DNA from 3 places in the Tsuneonella aeria genome. Region 1 is predicted to be linked to each of the others. Evidence: predicted binding sites of a transcription regulator. Region 1 holds the regulator's gene; each other region holds the start of a gene.
What was found. Region 1 encodes LexA, which represses DNA repair genes until DNA is damaged. Its sites were predicted from a motif close to GTTCCNCNCTTGTTCT; they were not measured.
Positions count from the first base shown of each region.

Region 2: the regulator LexA is predicted to act here: its motif matches at 1,757-1,772, upstream of GRI40_RS01375 (ATP-dependent helicase).
Region 3: the regulator LexA is predicted to act here: its motif matches at 1,434-1,449, upstream of GRI40_RS13175 (four-helix bundle copper-binding protein).

Region 1 covers NZ_WTZA01000001.1:523,850-527,970, forward strand. The annotation lists gene trpD (anthranilate phosphoribosyltransferase) at 1-789, shown strand, start outside; gene trpC (indole-3-glycerol phosphate synthase TrpC) at 786-1,571, shown strand; gene lexA (transcriptional repressor LexA) at 1,703-2,380, shown strand; gene GRI40_RS02555 (ComEC/Rec2 family competence protein) at 2,397-4,121, opposite strand, start outside.
Region 2 covers NZ_WTZA01000001.1:282,163-286,283, reverse strand. The annotation lists gene GRI40_RS01390 (pseudouridine synthase) at 1-456, shown strand, start outside; gene rsmD (16S rRNA (guanine(966)-N(2))-methyltransferase RsmD) at 453-1,025, shown strand; gene GRI40_RS01380 (hypothetical protein) at 1,076-1,672, opposite strand; gene GRI40_RS01375 (ATP-dependent helicase) at 1,781-4,081, shown strand.
Region 3 covers NZ_WTZA01000002.1:546,954-551,074, reverse strand. The annotation lists gene GRI40_RS13190 (hypothetical protein) at 1-22, shown strand, start outside; gene GRI40_RS13185 (hypothetical protein) at 130-624, shown strand; gene GRI40_RS13180 (DUF2231 domain-containing protein) at 587-1,306, opposite strand; gene GRI40_RS13175 (four-helix bundle copper-binding protein) at 1,502-1,855, shown strand; gene GRI40_RS13170 (DUF305 domain-containing protein) at 1,993-2,811, shown strand; gene GRI40_RS13165 (DUF305 domain-containing protein) at 2,922-3,482, shown strand; gene GRI40_RS13160 (ion channel) at 3,476-4,121, opposite strand, start outside.

The DNA of each region.
Region 1 (4,121 bases):
GGCGCGATCGACGTTTGCGGAACCGGCGGCGACGGACACCACACCCTGAACGTCTCCACCGCCGTCAGCCTGGTGGTCGCGGCCTGCGGTGTGCCGGTGGCAAAGCACGGGAACCGCGCGGCCAGCAGCAAGGCCGGCGCCGCCGATACGCTCGAGGCGCTGGGGCTCGACATGGAAGCGGCGGGAAGAACGGCAGAGAAGTCTCTGGAAATCCTCGGAATTGGGTTCCTCTTCGCTGCCAACCACCACCCTGCGATGCGGCGTATCCAGCCCATCCGTCAAAGGCTCGCCCGGCGGACGATTTTCAACCTGATGGGCCCGCTATCCAATCCCGCCGGGGTCGGGATGCAGTTGATCGGGATCGCGCGCCCCGCCTACGTTCCCATCTATGCCGACGCCATGGCGCGGCTCGGCACCGAGCGGACGCTGATCGCATCGGGCGACGAAGGACTCGACGAACTTAGCCTTGCCGGTGGCAACGAGGTCGCCGAAGTCCGCGGCCATGAATGGGAAATGCGGCGCGCCCGTGCATCGGACGCAGGCCTCCCCACCGCGCCGATCGAGGCGATCCGTGGCGGTGACGCAAGGCATAACGCGCGCGCCCTTCAGGCGCTGCTGATGGGCGCCCCCGGCCCATATCGCGACGCGGTGCTTTTCAATGCGGCAGCGGCCCTGATGGTGGCGGGACGGGCGACCGATTACGTCGGTGGGGCCGCCATGGCAGCCGAAGCGCTCGATACGGGCGCCGCTGAGCGGCTGCTTGCTGACTGGATCGAGCTCGCCCGATGAATCGCCTCGAAGAAATCTGCGCGAGAAAGCGCCTCGAAGTCGCCGATCGCAAGGCACGGGCGACGCTGGACGATCTGGATAGCGCAGCGCGCGGCCTGGAAAAACCCCGCGGGTTCGAGGCGGCTCTCCGCCGGCGGTCGCGGGATGGGTTTGCTCTGATTGCAGAGATAAAGAAAGCTTCGCCCTCCAAAGGCCTGATCCGAAGCGATTTTCGCCCTGCCCAACACGCCATCGCATACCAACGGGGCGGCGCGGCATGCCTTTCAGTGCTGACCGACGAACACTTCTTCCAGGGTCACGACGACTATTTGGCCGACGCGCGCCGGGCATGTGCCCTTCCGGTGCTGCGGAAGGACTTCGTGGTCGACCCGTGGCAAGTCGCTGAAGCGCGCGCCCTTGGTGCCGACGCGGTCCTGCTTATCGTGGCCGCCCTCGATAACGCGAAGATGGCCGAAATCGAGGCCGCTGCCCTGGAGCGCGGCATGGATGTCCTTGTGGAGGTCCATCACGAACGCGAACTGGAGCGTGCGGCTGTGCTCCGGTCCCACCTTGTCGGCGTAAACAACCGCGATCTCAAGACCTTCACGACAGATCTTGATACCACCCGGCGGCTCGCGCGATTGGCGCCGGAACATGTTCTTCTCGTCGCGGAGAGCGGCATCCGGTCGCACGCTGACTGCGAGCATCTGGCGGAATCCGGGGTCCGAACGTTCCTTGTCGGGGAAAGTCTCATGCGGGAGGACGACGTGGAAGCCGCGACCCGCCGGTTGCTTCAGGGCTGAACGCGCTCACCCATCCGACCAAACCGGTGCAACCCACCAACGCTTGACGCGCCACCAGAAGTTGCCTAATTGTTCCACGTTCGTTCCGATGCGGAACATTCGCCTTGGTAACATCTGCAAAGGGCCCACGCATGCTGACTGCCAAGCAACGCGAACTTCTTCAGTTCATCACGCTTCGTCTCGAGGCCGACGGTGTTTCGCCGTCGTTCGAGGAGATGAAGGACGCGCTCGATCTCAAGAGCAAGTCGGGCGTCCACCGACTGATCTCTGCACTCGAGGAACGTGGGTTCATCCGCCGTTTGCCCAATCGCGCCCGCGCGCTGGAGGTGGTTCGGCAGCCTGGTGATTCTGTTCCGGCCCCGCGGTCGAAGCAAGTGGCCGAGACTCACGCATTCAAGGCGGATCGCCGTCCGGAGCCCGCCAATGACGTTGTCGACCTGCCGCTTCACGGGCGGATTGCCGCCGGCGTTCCGATCGAGGCATTCGAAGGCGAGGCGACCCTCCCCGTTCCGGCCGCGCTGCTTGGCCCCGGGGAACACTACGCGCTCGAGGTGTCCGGCGATTCCATGATCGAAGCGGGCATCTTCGACGGCGATTTCGCCCTGGTACGCAAGACCGACGCGGCGCGCGACGGCGAGATCGTGGTCGCCCTTATCCGGAACGAGGAAGCGACTCTGAAGTACCTGCGGCGCGAGAACGGGATGATCCGGCTCGATCCGGCGAACGGCGCCTACGATCCCCAGATCTACCGGCCTGCCGAAGTGCAGGTCCAGGGCAAGCTGGCAGGCCTCCTCCGGCGTTATCACTAGGACGCGGGCGGAACATTCAAGTCCCGCGTTTCGTCCACCAGGGAAGGGCGCCTTGCCCTTCGGCAACCGAGCGCACGTGCGCATCGTCAAGGTCGATCGCGAGGCCGCCGCTCTCGGTTAGATAGCGTCGGTCCGCCTTCAGCCAGCGCGGTCGGCAACTGCGCGGAAGCCAGCGATCGGCGATGACGATATCGGACAGCTGGCACGCCGCGGACAGCGCGCGTTCTTCGATCCGCGATCGATTGCGCGCCATGAGAACGGTCCAGTCGCGGCCGCCCCGGTGGATTGTCATGGTGCAGAAATCCCGGCTGCACCGCGCGCCTGACCATTCCCCGATAGGCAGCGGCTCGCCCTGCATCCCTGCCAGCTCCAGCAAGTTGTCCCTTGCAAACGTGCTTCGCCCTTCGCGCAAGACGATCAGTCGCTCTCCCTCTCCCGTCACGCCAACATGCTTGCCGTCGCTGGCGACCAGGATATCGGGCACAGGCGTTGTAATCAAAAGGCCGGATGCGACGGCAACGGGAATTAACCCGAACAGCCGCCGGCGGCCTTGCCAAAGCGCCAGCCACAGGCCCCCGCCGACAAACAACGCGAACGCAATCCAGCTCATCTGCGGCATGAGCTTGACCGCGCCCGGCTGTGATGCAGTGAATTGCGCGATATCGAGCAGAAGCGAAAGCGACTTCCCGGTCAACCACCAGAGGGGCGCCCCGGCCCCGACCAGATCGAACAGCAGGGCGGCAGCGATCAGGGGCATCGTAACGAAGGTCACCAGCGGGATGGCCACGACATTCGCTAACGCGCCGTAAAAGCCCGCGCGATGAAAGTGGAACAGCACGATCGGCATCAGGGTCAATTCGATGACCACCCCGGTAAGAAGGAGCATCAGGAGCCGCCGCGCCATCCGCTCCAGCCAGCTTTCCTCGCGCGGGGCGAGGAAGGCGCGAACGGGGCCCGCCCCGTGCAGCGCGACGATCGCGATGACGGCGGCAAAGCTCATCTGAAAGCCGGGGCTCGCCACCGCCTCTGGCCAGAACAGCATCACCACGAAGGCCGCTGCTGCCACCATCCGGAGCGATAGGGGCTCCCGTCCCAAGGCCAGCGCCCCCAGGACGAGCAATGCCCCGATACAACTGCGGACCGTCGGCACCTCCGCCCCCGTCAGAAGCGTGTAGCCGACGCCTGCCACTGCGCCACAAACGGCCGCCGCCAGGGGCAGCCGAATTCGCAAGGCGAGCCACGGCCAGAGTGCGAACAAGCGCATGGCAAGGACATAGGCGCCCGCGATCACTGCGCTGACATGCAATCCGCTGATGGACAGAAGATGTGTCAGGCCGGAATCGCGCATCGCCTGCTCATCGCGCTCCGAAATGCCACCGCGGTCGCCGCTGGCAAACGCGGCCGCGATGCTCCCCTCGGAGCCGGCGACCTGCGAACGGACATGTTCAGCCAGGGAACGCTGCCACCGGGCTAGCGCGTCCCGCCGGTGCGGCGCCTCCACAATTTCGACGCTCCCGACCGCGCTACCGGTCGCAGAAAGCCCTGAGAACCACGCCGTCCGTGCGAAGTCGTAAGCGCCCGGTACCATCGGCGCCGCGGGCGGCATCAGGCGCGCGCGCAGGCGGACACGCGCACCTTCCGCAACCTCGGAGGCCAGCTTGTCGGCCGGGACGTTCACCCGAACCTTGCGTGCCTGCCCGGTGTCACCCTCCCGGTAGGCGAGCGTGAGGCGAACCCTAGC
Region 2 (4,121 bases), 240 kb from region 1:
AACTCCCTGCCGCGCGGGGCGCCGCGGGTCATGCCCGTTGGCCGGCTCGACATGAACACCGAAGGGCTGCTGTTGCTGACCAACGACGGCGAGCTGAAGCGCGCGCTGGAACTGCCGTCGTCCAACGTGCCCCGCACCTACCGCGCGCGGGCGTTCGGCGATGTGACGCAGAGCCAGCTCGACGACCTGATCGAAGGGGTGGAGATCGACGGTGTTCGCTACGGCAAGATCGAGGCGGACCTCGACAGCGGCAAGGGCCGCAACCGCTGGATCGTGATGACCCTCACCGAAGGCAAGAATCGCGAGGTTCGCCGCGTTCTCGAACACCTGGGCCTGCAAGTCAGCCGGCTGCTGCGAGTGGGTTACGGTCCGTTCAACCTGGGCGACCTGCCGCGCGGCGCGGCGGCGGAGATCCCGCAAGCGCAGGTAGAGCGTCTGCGCAAGAGCTTGCGATGAGGATCATTGCCGGCGAATGGCGCGGCCGCAAGCTGGCCGCCCCCAAGGGCGATCTGACGCGCCCCACTGCCGACCGCACGCGGGAAACGCTGTTCAACATGCTCGCGAGCCGGCTTGGCACTTTCGATGGCCTGGTGGTGGCGGACCTGTTCGCCGGTTCCGGCGCGCTGGGGATAGAGGCGCTGTCGCGCGGGGCCGCGTCGTGCCTTTTTGTCGAGAACGACGCCGGGGCGATCGATGTCATCCGGGCGAACATCGCCGCTGTCGGTGCGCGCGACCGGGCCGAGGTGCGCCGCGGTTCGGTTATGGACCTGGGGCCGGTCCCCGCCCCATACGACCTTGTCCTGCTCGATCCGCCGTATGGCACGGGCGCTGCCGCGGTGGCCCTCGACCGAATGGGCCGCCTCGGCTGGATCGGCCCGGCGACACTGATCGCCGCCGAAACAAGCGCCAGGGAGACGGTTGACGTGCGATCCCTCGAGATCGAGGCGGAACGCAAGGTGGGCAAGGGCAAGCTCTGGCTCCTGCGCAAGGCGGCCGGAACGCCCGGCGAAACGTCCCCCGCATAAAAAAGGGCGCCTCCCCAAGGGCGCCCTTTTCATTGTCGGTTCGCCGCTGATCAGCGCTGCGGCAGCTTGCCCGGAATCTCGCTAGCAGGCTTGCCGGGCCAGTAGTTGAGCGGGCGATTGCCGTAATTCTTGCCGGCTTCGCGCGGGTTGCGGCAGCTATCGGTGATGGTCGCGCTGCAAAGCGGATATTCCCCGCCCGCGGCAGTCGTGGCAGCAGGAGTGGTCTGGACGACTTCGCCCGCCACCATTTGCGGCGGGCTGTCATTGGCATTCACCGCCGCCGTCGCTGCTGCCATCGCGGTGGGCGAAGCGCTGGCCGACCGCGTGCGCATGACCTGGTTTTCGATCGAGGCCCAGGTCGCCGCGCGCTGCTCGGGCGTCATCGCGTACACTTGCGCGCGCTGCTCGTCAGTCAGGGCCCACCACCCGGTCTGCTGCGGTTCGGTGAGCGTCCAGTAATAGACGCGGTAGGTGTTCGGCCACGCGGTGTAGATCGTCTGGCGCTCCACCGGCCAGGCATCGTACACCGTCTGCTGGGTGGGCGTGAGAACGTAGACGTCCCCACTGGAGGTCACGACCGCGTCCTGCGCGATAGCGGGAACGGCGAAAGCCAGCGCGGCCGCGCCGGCGAGGATCAGCTTGTTCATGAAGCACTCTCCGTATCGTTTCTGCACCGCACTACGCACGGCAATCGCGGACGGTTCCGCTGGCCCCTTGCGTGCAGCACGCGTGTTCCCTAGCTGTTCGCGCCTGCCATGACGCCCGCGCCCCTGCCTCCCACGCCGGAAAACGGTATTCCGCCCTATGCGATGGGGCTGAACGAACCGCAGCAACAGGCGGTGCTGACGACCGAAGGCCCCGTGCTGATGCTGGCCGGGGCGGGCACGGGAAAGACGGCCGCCCTCACCGCGCGGCTGGCGCACCTGGTCGCGACCCGGCGCGCCTGGCCGAGCGAGATCCTGTGCGTCACCTTCACCAACAAGGCCGCGCGTGAGATGCGCGAACGGGTCGGCCGCCATATTGGTGATGCGGTGGAAGGGATGCCCTGGCTGGGCACGTTCCATTCCATCGGCGCCCGGATGCTGCGCCGCCACGCGGAGCTGGTCGGCCTGCAAGCGAACTACACGATCATCGACACCGACGATCAGTTGCGGTTGCTGAAGGCGCTGATCACCGAACATGGGCTGGACGAAAAGCGCTGGCCGGCGCGGCAGCTTGCCGGCCTGATCGACCGCTGGAAGAACCGTGGGCTCAATCCGCGGGATCTCGATGCGGTGGAGAACGAAGCCTATGCCAACGGCCGGGGGCAGCAGTTCTACGGTCTGTACCAGGACCGCCTGAAGGCGCTGAACGCCTGCGATTTCGGCGACCTGCTGCTGCACATGCTGAATATCTTCCGGACCCACAACGACGTGCTGGCCCAGTATCAGCAGCGTTTCAAATACGTGATGGTGGACGAATATCAGGACACCAACCAGGTCCAGTACCTGTGGCTGCGGCTGATCGCGCAGGCGCGCAAGAACATCTGCGTTGTCGGGGACGATGACCAGTCTATCTACTCCTGGCGCGGGGCAGAAGTCGCCAATATCCTGAAATTCGAAAAGGATTTCCCCGGCGCCACGGTCATCAAGCTGGAACAGAACTATCGTTCCACCCCGCACATCCTGGGCGCGGCCAGCGGGCTGATCAACGCGAACAGCGAACGCCTGGGCAAGACGCTGTGGACCCAGATCCCGGCGGGCGAGAAAGTCCGCGTCATCGGCGTGTGGGACGGGCCGGAGGAAGCCCGCCGCATCGGCGAGGAGATCGAGCGGCTGGAACGCGAAGGCGCCGGGCTGGACCAGATCGCCATCCTGGTCCGCGCCCAGTACCAGACCCGCGAGTTCGAAGACCGTTTCATCCAGATCGGCCTCAATTACCGGATCGTCGGCGGCTTTCGCTTCTACGAGCGGGCCGAAATTCGCGACGCGCTGGCGTACCTGCGGGTCATCGCCAGCCCTGCCGACGACCTGGCGTTCGAGCGTATCTACAACCAGCCAAAGCGCGGCCTGGGTGCCAAGACGCTGGAGACCATGCACCGCTATGCCCGCGCCGCCGGGTTGCCCTTGGCCGCCGCGTCCCTGCAACTGGCCGATACCGACGAGCTGCCGGCCCGCGCGCGCGCCACGATCGCGGCGCTGATGCGCCAGTTCCTGCACTGGCGCGAACTGGCGGAGACCACTTCGCCCGCCGAATTGCTGCGCACGGTCATCGTCGAAAGCGGGTACGAGGCGATGCTGCGCGGGGACAAGAGCGCGGAAAGCGCCGGCCGGGCGGAAAACCTGTCCGAACTTGCCCGGGCGATGGAGGAATACGACACGCTGGGTGATTTCCTCGAACATGTCGCGCTTGTGATGGACAACGACCGGGGCGACACGGGGGAAAAGGTCACCATCATGACCATCCACGCCGCCAAGGGCCTGGAATTCGATCACGTGTTCCTGCCCGGCTGGGAAGAAGGCGTGTTCCCCAGCCAGCGCGCGCTCGACGAGGGCGGCATGGCCAGCCTGGAGGAGGAACGGCGGCTCGCCTACGTCGCGATCACCCGGGCCCGGCGGCGCTGCACGATCATTCACGCGGCCAACCGGCGCATCTACGGCCAGTGGTCCAGCAGCATACCCAGCCGCTTTGTCAGCGAGTTGCCGGCGGAACACATAACGGAAGAAACCACGCTCACGGGCGGCGCATCGCTATGGCGCGCGCAGTTGAGCGAGCATGACGATCCCTTCGCCCATGTCGCCGCATCGCAGCCCGCCCGCACCATGACGCGAGGGCCCGGTTTCCAGCGCGCGTTGACCACCGGGTATGACAAGACCCCGCATCGCGTGCGCGAGGTCACTCGCAGCGCGGCGAGCTTTGCCGCCAAGCCGCGATCGGACATCGCAGTCGGCCAACGGGTGTTCCACGACAAGTTCGGTTACGGCGAAGTCGTGGACCAGGAAGGCAACAAGCTGGAAATCGAGTTCGAGCAGGCGGGGCGAAAGCGGGTGATCGACAGCTTCGTTTCGGTGGCCTGAGCCACCCGCGCGGTCGTCCGCCGCTTCGCTGCTGCCTTAC
Region 3 (4,121 bases), on a different contig from region 1:
CGATTCCAATATGATCTTCTAGGCCGATGAAGGCGCGGCGCTGTGGGATCACCCCAACGGCTTCATCGAGGAAGGCATGGTGATCCCCGGCAAGCGCATCGTCGCGGCGCGCGAAGGGATGAAGGATCTGTGGATCTTCCCCAATCGCGACGGCTCGATCTACCTCCATTCCGGCCCGGAGATATTCGCATGCAGCTAGCCCGAAGACTGGTGAGGATTGCGGCGCTCGCCCTGGTCATACCGCTGACCGCTTGCCAAGGCGCGCCATCATCGCCGCACCTGATTACCATCGCGAAGCCTGCACGTGCGGGAGAGGCGCTGATCCGGGGCGAACTGGCGGTGGTGCGCGGCTGCGTCGTGATGAAAGGTCCCCGCCGCAATTCGACGGACCTGTTCGATCCGGGCGGCACCTTGCTGCCATCTGTTGAAGGGCTCCACGATCCACATTCCGGCAACGACATTCCTTTCGGCCAACGCATTAGCGGCGGAGGGGGCTTTTTGCGCGAGAATGCAAAGGGATGGCCGATTTCGAATGTCGAGCGTTTCTATGGAGTTACGATCCCTGCGGCCTGCCCGAAAGACGACATCATGCGGCTGCGAAACATGGAAGTTCTGGAAGGATGACTGAGCGAAAGATCTTCTCCGCCGCGTTGTCCAGCTTGCTGGCCGCCAGCCTTGCCGGTTGCGCTTCGCAAGATGCTGCATCGCCGCCATTGTCCGATGGCTTACCGTTTCGCGCGGGAGTCGGGACGAGCGGTTTCGCCACGATCCTGTCTGCGCCGCCTGCATCGTTTGATCCGGTCGAACCCCCCGGTGCCCGCACCCCGTACGGCAGAACAGGATGCGGCGGACGCGGATAGAAGCCGCCCGCGAACCATCCAAGAGCGGCGGCGCCGACAGCTCCGATCGCCCCGACGGCCAGCGTCACATGGACCGCGGTTCTCAGAGACGGGTCACGGCGCCACAGGCCGACCAGTTCCACCCCGAGGGCACCGACGAACATCGCGATCGGGAAGTGTATCGCAAGGGTATGTAGCCGGCCGAGCCAACTGACGAGGCGCTCGGAGAACGTCTTGTTCTCGTCGGCGGCTTGTTCGTGCTCCTCCGTTGCCATTTCATGCGCTTCGGCCATGCCTTCGTGCGCGGAAACGGCGGCCTTTCTCGATCCACCTTGTGCTTCGACCTGCTCCTCGCTTGGGCCCGGGCCTGCCCCGAGGTCCTCGTGATCCTCGTGCGCAAACGCCGCGCCTCCCGCCAGCATGAGCACGAAGGCAGCAGCAAGGCTCAGAAGTCGCACCAGTTGCATTGGGGCGTTGCCCTACTGTCCACTCCACACGCGGATTAATACGTTCCAGCTGGCGAGAGCCCTCACCGCTCGCCTTCCCGCGCAGCTCGTCGCTCGTCAGCAACGGGCTGCCGATCAATCTCCTGGAGGAAAGAGGGGGGCACAGCCTGCAGCCGTAGAGTTAGCCGGGCGGGGACCTCGAAACAGGAGAATGCAATGTTCGGTAAGGGCCACTCGATGTCCGCGGAGATGCAGAAGTGCATGGAGGACTGCCACCAATGCCACATGATATGCCTCCAGATGGCCGCCACACACTGCTTGGAAATGGGCGGCAAGCACACCGAGCCGGCTCATATGCGGCTGATGCTAGACTGCGCGGAGATCTGCCAGACGGCCATGAACTTCATGGCGCGTAATTCGGCTCATCACGCCATAACCTGCCGAGCCTGCGCGGAGATCTGCCGGGCCTGTGCCGCGAGCTGCGAGCAGGTCGGCGATATGGAGGACTGCGTGGAGGCTTGCCTGCGTTGCGCGGAAAGCTGCGACCAGATGGCAGCGATGGCTGCCTAAGCCCAGGGCAAGCGGGGCTCGTCCGAACAGCGGCGAAATGCCAGGAGCGTTCGGATGCGCCCCGCATTACCTCGGTGAGCCGCATCCTGTTCGGTGCGCGGGCTCGGCAGTTGCAGTCAGTTCCGAGGAGAAGCGGTATGCGTTCAAAGATCTTCCTAGCGCTGGCCACGGCGGCGGCCCTCTCCGCTTGCGGCGAGAGTACCGAGTCCGCCGACGATACGGAGGCGAGCGCGATCACCGGTGGCGAGTCCGATCCCAACGACCCCTTTGCTCAGGCCGAGGCCGAGATGAACCAACGCATGATGGAGGCGGTGGGCGCGGATGTATCCGACACCTGGGTCAAGCAGATCATCGAACATCACCGGGGCGCCATTGAGATGTCAGAGATCATGCTCGCCCAAAACCCGTCCGAGCATGCTCGCCACATCGCCGAGGACACTATTCGGAAACAAACCGCTGAAATCGAGAAGCTGAGGGCGCTGGTGAGCGGCGCACCCGCCGATCCCAGGAGTCTTGAGCCCTACCGGCCTATTCATGAACGGATGCGAGCCGAGATGAGGGCCGCCGTCGGCGGTGATCCGGCCGAGACCTTCATGCGCAAGATGCTGGCGCATCATCAGGGCGGCGTAGCGCTCTCCGACGTGGTGCTGGATCAGGGGCAAAATGCTCGTGTGCGTCAGCAGGCCCAGCAGACGCGCGCAAACCAGCAAGAAGACGCCAAGATGGTGGAGGACATGCTTGCCGGAAGGCCGATGAGCAGTTCATCGACCCCGGCCTCTCGGCCCGCTGCCTCAGCGCGGCCGACGTCGCAAGCAGCCCCGCCTGGTAGATCGACCTCCTCGGCTGCGGCCCCAACCGCACCAACCCCCGCCAGGTCATCGGCAACGCCTGAGCCGGTCCCTGCCGCGCCCGAGGCTGATCCCCACGCGGGGCACGACATGACGGGAGGACAGTAGTGTCGGGGGGCCTGCTGTGAAAGGCGCAACGACGGCCGCGGAACTGAGGCAAGATCACTCGAAGCCCTGTACTGTGCTTCGGCTTACGCTGCTTAATGGAGAGAATGGGCATGGCTGAGAATACGCATCAGATGATGAAGATGGGTTGGGGCAGGTTGGCAGCGATGGTCGCCACTTCCGTTGTCGTCATGTTCCTCCTGATGTACCAGCTTGTCTACGACCTGGATCATGCAATGTTCAGTACGAACAGGCTCCTCTCATCGCTGATCATGGGAGGCGTAATGACGGTTATCATGCTCGCCTACATGTGGCGGATGTACGAAGGCGTGGGTCTTAAGATTGCTGTCGTCACTGGAGCCCTCTTGGTCGCCGGAGGCTTACTTGCGTTGAACCGGTCTCAGCAGCTTAACAACGACGCCCGCTTCATGAAGTCCATGATCCCTCACCACTCGATTGCAATTAACAATGCGCGCAAATCTCAGATAACAGACCCCCGAGTTCGCGAGCTTGCCGACCAGATAATCAAGTCGCAGGTGCGTGAGATAGCTGAAATGAAGCTGCTCCTCGAGGACCTCGAGCGCAACGGTAGGCGCGGCTCGGAAGTTCTGCCTGCCGCCCCCGCAGTCGTCACGCCTGAGATGGTGCCGGAGATCCGCCAGGCAGTTCAGTGATGCCGCGGTGCACTGCTCGGCTCTATTGCCGTCCAGTCGTAGCTCATGTGTTCAGCAAACGACCGAGCCAGGCCGACCCATTCCCGGCGGGCAGCGATATAGGCGCGCCGGGCCTGCGGGCCGTCGCATGACCCCAAGCCAGCCTCACCGAGGGTGGTGGCAGACCATTCAAACCGTTCATTGTCGTCCGGCTGGCAATCATCGCGGTGTTCCCAGTTTTTCAAAAGGGAGCCCTTGGTCTGCTGCAGTAGGTCCATGCCGCTCCCCCAAAGCAGGTTTACTGCTGCTGACCTCTTCAGGCCCTCGAAAGGCTGACCCAGCACGGTCCTGATCAGCGTCGCGGTTTCGAGCGTGAGGTACGCAACTTTTGCCATCGCGTAGCGTGGATCCCGCATCCGGAAGTAGTGGAGCACAGGGTACGAATGGTGCGATTCCAGCAGATCGAGCACCCTCGCCCCGATCTCGGTCAACTGAATGCGCCCGCCGCTGGCGTCTCCTGAACAAAGGCCGGTGACCAGCGTCGCGGCGTCGCCGCGCCCTGCGGAAAGATGATGCAGCATCTGAGCGAGTGTGTTTCGCCGCACGAGTGCGGCGTAGACCGACATGAAGTAGGTCAGCGTCAGGGTAAGAACCGAGAAG